DNA from 2 places in the Neobacillus sp. PS2-9 genome. Region 2 is predicted to be linked to the other one. Evidence: a T-box and tRNA genes for the amino acid it is inferred to sense, from the RefSeq annotation. Region 2 holds a T-box; the other holds one or more tRNA genes.

Region 1 (3,159 bases), 330 kb from region 2:
CGTCTATCGATTTAGCATAATATCCCTTCTGATCGAGAAACTTTTTCGTTAGATTTTCAACTTCCAATTTCCTTTGTTCATTATAATCTTTACTTTTTAGAAAGACGTAGACTTTTTCCGGATCGTCTCCCTCCATCAATCCTTGACCCACACGCATCCCTGTAACCTCGTATCCGCGTTTCAACCCTTCTTCCCGAACAAGATTCAAAACGGAATCTGCACCATCTTTATCAAGGTCTTTCATAAATACTTCATTTAAGAACGGAATTTTCGATGCAATCTGTGCCATTGCCGGAGAGACAAAGGTAGAACCGAAGAACAATCCGCACACCGCCACAAGTCCTGCTAATGAACCGATGAGTTTTTTCCTTTTGCTCATGCCCTGGACTTTTATCGGCGTTACCATCTCTTCCCCTTTTGCTTGCTCGATTCCTTTAAACATACGTCCCATAACCTCATCTGGAATTTGAATTTTTTCTAACTCCCTCTGAATCTTATTCATGAAAGTTCCTCCTTCGGATAGTCCAAGCGGATTTTTTCTAAGGTTCGATAAATTTTCGACTTGACCGTACTGACTGGTGAATCAACAATCTCCGAAATTTCCTGGAAGGTATATTCCTGATAATACTTGAGATAAATTAACCTTTTTTCGTCTTCATCTAAGGCATGCAGTAGCTCGTTTAGTAATAAATCTGAGTATTTGTCTTCCGTCTGCTGTGTTCCTAGTTCTCTAGTAAAAGGCAGCTCGACAACTTTTTGTTTCTTCCTTAAAAAGTCAATAGATGCATTGATGGTGATTTTCAAGATCCATGTCTTAAAGTAACCCAATTCCTTTAAACTGTTTCTGTTTTTAAATGCGCGGTAGGCCACCTCCTGGACAATATCCAGTGAGTCCGCTTGATTCTTCATATACATATAGGCCATCCGATAAATAGAATCTTTATGTGTTTCAAATAAGCTAATAAAAAACTTCTCATTTAGAATTCCATCATTGGCAGAAAAGGTCATTTCCTCACCCCTTTTTTCTCTTTACACTATTAGACCGAAACAAAGTTCATTTTGGACGAAGAAATTTAAAAATTTTTTTTGGGTATCCAGGGGTATCCAGGGGGACGGTTCTGGTGGTTTTTCCCTGATTATTTGTCCCCACGATTTTAGTGTGTAGTGGACGATAAATTGGTGGAACTGGACGATATGAGGTCGAAAGTGGACGATAAATTTCAAAAAGTGGATGATATCTTCTTCAAACCGGTCGATAAGAGGATTCGGTAGTGTAGTCCTAAAGATTCTGTTGGCTTTTTACCTATCAAGGAGGTCTTAAGTACCACGAGATCCATCCCTGTGTGTCCTCTACGTCAAATAAAAGCATAAAAAAAACGCTAAATTTAGCGTTTTCTAATTTTTACGCGCCTTAGAGGATTCGAACCTCTGACCGTACGCTTAGAAGGCGAACTAATACTCCCGCTCTTTTTCCTCTTGTTTATCACTTTTGCATACGTTCAAGTATAACGGTCACCTTACGAACTTAGACCGTTATCGTCTTTCTTCATATTATATATGATATTAGTTAAATTAAATAGTCGAAATTTTAACTTTTATTATATAAACATGCCCCACCCTTAATCGGCTTTACTATATATAAATACCCTTCCTACCGAAATTTTCTACGAGAGTTTTTTTCAAGGTATAGGTGCATAAAATTTTTTTATCCTTTATGAATTTCCTGTAATTCTTTTATTTCTCTAAAAATACGAGGAAAACCGCATAAATAGGGTACTTGCATACATTTCTAGTACATGTAATACTCACTTTAAACTTAATAAAAAGGAGAGTGTTATACATGAATTTGAATTATCGTTTTTTTTCAATGGGTACTTTAGTCGATGTATCAAGTAAGAGATTAAAAGAAATTTTTGAAAAAGATTTATCTACACTTTCACGAGTGCAGAAAGCAAACCTTTCTAATGAGTTAGGAGAAATGTATAACTCATTAAGCACGTTCAAGTCAGTTAATCCCGAAATTCAGCAATTAGCGACTATGTGTATGGAACAAAAGGTTAAAATTGCTGATAGTGACGTAGTAGTAGACCAAAGCAATAGAACAAAGAGAGTAGCAGTTCAGCAAGGGAATTTTAGCAGTTATCATTTTCCTTGGATGAATAAGGGGGAATAAGGATGAGAAAGAAACAAAAGACTATTACCCCGCAACAAATTGAAGTAACAAGGGTTTCAATAGCAGTTCCGACAAAACTTAAACAGGCTTTTAGAAAATCCACTTTCCTAAATGATACTAGCATGAATGACGCTATTGTTAAATTCATTGAGGATTATGTGAAAGAAAACCCTGTTCCCGAAATTAGACACAGGGGGTTAAGAAAACCCACAACAAGAAAAAAGGCGGGTGCAGTAAATGAGTAAAGAAATCAAGACCAAAAAGAAAGTAAAACGAAAGTTTTCTAAAATGGTCAGATTGCATGTTACAGTTCCGTTAGAAATGAAAAAGGATTTAAAAGAAGCGGTTGATTACTGGAGTAGTTCCATGAGTAAAGAGTTCCGCTCCTATGCTTCAAAGTTCATAGCAGAAACGGAAAAGACAAAAGCACTAAAACGAGGGGAAAAATTAGTTCGGAAAAGCCTTATAAAACAAAGAATGTCCGAACTAAAAGAGAACCAAAGCAATTAGAGGGGAAATTCTTTACTTGGTAAAACCTCTAATAACGAGACAGTTTTATTTTTCAGTCGCTAAATTACCTAATTACCTCAACGATCTATAAGCCTCGAATGTAGGTAAAACCCCTCTAAAGTAGGTTGCACTTGTATAAAGGCATGGTTTTTATTAGGTACGGTAAAAGGTACGGTTATTTCCACTAGGTTAATATCTTCAAGTGTTCCGCTCCACTACACTATTAAAACACTTTGAGCGGTTATTTTATCCCTAAATAGTATATATCGCAGTTATAAGGCAGTATTTTAAAGTCGTCCTAGGGTATCAATTAGAAAAGGACGGTATAAAACATCATGGAAGAAATATTGAAGAAAAAAAAGGTTTTTAATCAAAGGTTTATAGAGCCTGTAACCAATCTTTATTATCAGTTAGAAACCTTTAATAGTGGTTACTTTGTTGTAATACCTCAAGCTATAACAAGGTGTTACTTCTTT
Region 2 (3,159 bases):
AGCTAGAGTGCTTGAGGCGATGGGTGTTGACTATATCGACGAAAGTGAAGTATTAACTCCTGCTGACGAAGAGTACCATTTATATAAAAGTGATTTTACTGTTCCGTTTGTTTGCGGTTGCCGTGACCTTGGTGAGGCAGCGCGTCGTATTGGTGAAGGTGCCTCCATGCTTCGAACAAAGGGTGAGCCAGGAACGGGTAATATCGTTGAAGCAGTTCGTCACATCCGTAAGGTAAACGCACAGGTTCGTAAAGTAGTGGGAATGAATGAAGATGAGCTAATGACAGAAGCAAAGCTTTTAGGTGCTCCATTTGAATTACTTCTTGAAATTAAGCGTCTTGGACGTCTCCCAGTTGTTAACTTCGCAGCAGGCGGTGTAGCAACACCAGCAGATGCAGCACTTATGATGCAGCTTGGTGCGGACGGTGTGTTTGTTGGATCAGGTATCTTCAAATCTGAAAACCCTGCTAAGTTTGCAAGAGCAATTGTGGAAGCAACTACTCACTACCAAGACTATAAATTAATTGCTGAACTTTCAAAGGATCTTGGAACACCAATGAAAGGGATTGAAATTTCTTCACTAGCGCCAGAAGCACGCATGCAGGAGCGTGGATGGTAAAAAGAAAAGCGGAAGCGACCGTTTAGCGACGTATAGACAGGGGCCCGGTCCGACTGAGATAAAGGAAACACGAAGAGCGGTAGCGATTCGATGTTGACTTATCGTAGGGAGGAGTGGGATGGCTACTAGTCGCTGGGAGCTGGAGCTAGACAGTTATCATAGTAAAAATGGTTAAAGGAGTATCGTTATGATTAAAATCGGCGTTCTGGCTTTACAAGGAGCGGTCCGGGAACATATTCGGTCACTTGAGGCCTGCGGTGTAGAGGCCGTTGCTGTTAAACGAAAGGAAGAATTACAAGACTTAGATGGTCTTATTCTTCCTGGTGGAGAAAGCACAGCAATGCGGCGCCTGATTGATAAATATGATTTCATGGATGCGTTAAAGGAATTTGCCCACAGTGGGAAACCAATGTTTGGTACATGCGCGGGCCTCATACTATTAGCTAAGCAACTTGTCGGTTATTATGAACCTCACATCGGTGTCATGGACATTCAGGTGGAGCGGAACTCCTTCGGCCGACAAGTGGACAGCTTTGAAGCGGACCTTGTAATTAAGGATGTAGCGGAGACCTTCCCAGCGGTGTTCATTCGTGCGCCGCACATTGTTGAGGCGGGGGAAGATGTGGAAATCCTATGCAAGCATAATGACCGCATTGTGGCCGCACGGGACAGGCAATTTCTCGGATGTTCCTTCCATCCTGAATTAACGGATGATCATCGCATTACCGCTTACTTTGTTGAGATGGTAAAGGAAGCCAAACAAAAGCAACTTGTATAGGGATAATTTGGTTGCATTTCGTAAATAATTATAGTAACGTAAATATACAAATCATAAATATTGATGAAAGCAATGAGAGGAACTAGTAACAGGAAACTCATTCTAGCAGAGAGCCGGTGGGTGGTGAAAACCGGTGAATGAAGCTTGTGAATCCCTCCTCGAGCAAGGTATGGAACACTACATAAGGTAGTAAGTAAGTACTTTCGGTGAAATCCGTTACATTTTTTCAAGGTGGACAGTGTATGCTGTCAACCAGGGTGGTAACGCGGGTTAACTCTCGTCCCTGTTTTCAGGGGCGGGAGTTTTTTGTTTTTTAGGATAGGTTAGAGCTTTTTGTTGATTTGGCACGATGTTGATTGGAGCGGAAGGCGCGAAGACTCCTGTGGGAGTACGGTTCAGGGGAGACCCCGCAGGCGCAAGCGCCGAGGAGGCTCGCCGAAACGCCCACGGAAAGCGAAGCGCCTGGAGCGGAGATCAACAGGACCAGCTTACATAGCTTATCTATTCAAGCGGAAACAGTCAAAAAATTTTTAAAGGAGTGTCAATTATGCTGGATATTAAAGTCCTAAGAGCAAATTTTGCAGAAGTAAAAGAAAAACTTCAAAACCGTGGAGAAGATCTAACCGATTTTGGCCGCTTCGAAGAACTAGACGTAAAGAGACGAGAACTAATCGTAGAAACTGAAAAACTAAAAAGTAAACGAAATGATGTGACACAGCAAGTTGCAGCTTTAAAGCGTGAAAAGCAAGATGCTGATCATTTAATTAAAGAGATGCGTGAGGTAGGCGATCAAATTAAAGCGCTTGATGACGAGCTTCGCGGAGTAGAAGAAACATTAGAAATGTTACTTCTAAGCATCCCAAATATCCCTCATGAAAGTGTACCAGTCGGGGAAACAGAAGATGACAATGTAGAAATCAGAAAGTGGGGTCATGTACGTGACTTTGAATTCGAAGCAAAGCCGCACTGGGACATTGCTGATCAGTTAAGGATCCTTGATTTTGAACGTGCAGGCAAAGTAACAGGAAGCCGCTTTGTTTTTTACAAAGGATTAGGAGCGCGATTAGAGCGTGCGTTAATGAGCTTCATGCTCGACTTGCATGTGGATGAACATGGCTACACTGAAATTCTACCACCATACTTGGTGAATCGCACAAGCATGACGGGAACAGGGCAATTGCCAAAGTTTGAGGAGGATGCCTTCTTGATTGAGAGCGAAGATTATTTCCTTATTCCAACGGCAGAAGTACCTGTTACAAACTATCACCGTGATGAGATTTTAAGTGGGGAAGACCTTCCAATCCGCTTTGCTGCCTATAGCGCATGCTTCCGTTCTGAGGCTGGCTCTGCAGGTCGTGATACAAGAGGGTTAATCCGTCAGCATCAATTTAATAAAGTAGAACTTGTAAAGTTTGTGAAGCCAGAGGATTCTTATGAGGAGCTTGAAAAGCTGACAAATGATGCTGAACGAGTATTACAATTATTGGAGCTTCCATACCGTGTGTTAAGCATGTGTACGGGTGACCTTGGGTTTACGGCTGCGAAGAAGTACGATATTGAAGTATGGATTCCTAGCTATGGGACGTACCGCGAGATTTCTTCTTGCAGTAATTTTGAAGCATTCCAAGCGAGACGAGCAAATATCCGTTTCCGTCGTGATCCAAAAGCCAAGCCAGAACATGTTCACACATTAAATGGCTCTGGTCTTGCGATTGGCCGCACGGTCGCCGCTATATTAGAGAATTACCAGCAAGAGGACGGC

Evidence for each region. A T-box is a leader RNA that pairs with one kind of tRNA and senses whether it is charged. The one in region 2 lies ahead of serS (serine--tRNA ligase), so its partner is inferred to be a tRNA-Ser.
Region 1: it encodes a tRNA-Ser, which carries the amino acid that the T-box ahead of serS (serine--tRNA ligase) is inferred to sense. The anticodon was not compared.

What each region holds. Positions count from the first base shown of each region.
Region 1 is NZ_CP133269.1:341,130-344,288, reverse strand. It holds gene RCG25_RS01825 (DUF4179 domain-containing protein) at 1-502, opposite strand, end outside; gene RCG25_RS01820 (sigma-70 family RNA polymerase sigma factor) at 499-1,008, opposite strand; tRNA gene RCG25_RS01815 (tRNA-Ser) at 1,406-1,465, opposite strand; gene RCG25_RS01810 (hypothetical protein) at 1,841-2,173, shown strand; gene RCG25_RS01805 (hypothetical protein) at 2,176-2,418, shown strand; gene RCG25_RS01800 (hypothetical protein) at 2,411-2,683, shown strand; gene RCG25_RS01795 (hypothetical protein) at 3,019-3,159, shown strand, end outside.
Region 2 is NZ_CP133269.1:13,578-16,736, reverse strand. It holds gene pdxS (pyridoxal 5'-phosphate synthase lyase subunit PdxS) at 1-619, shown strand, start outside; gene pdxT (pyridoxal 5'-phosphate synthase glutaminase subunit PdxT) at 807-1,397, shown strand; T-box leader at 1,461-1,685, shown strand; gene serS (serine--tRNA ligase) at 1,945-3,159, shown strand, end outside.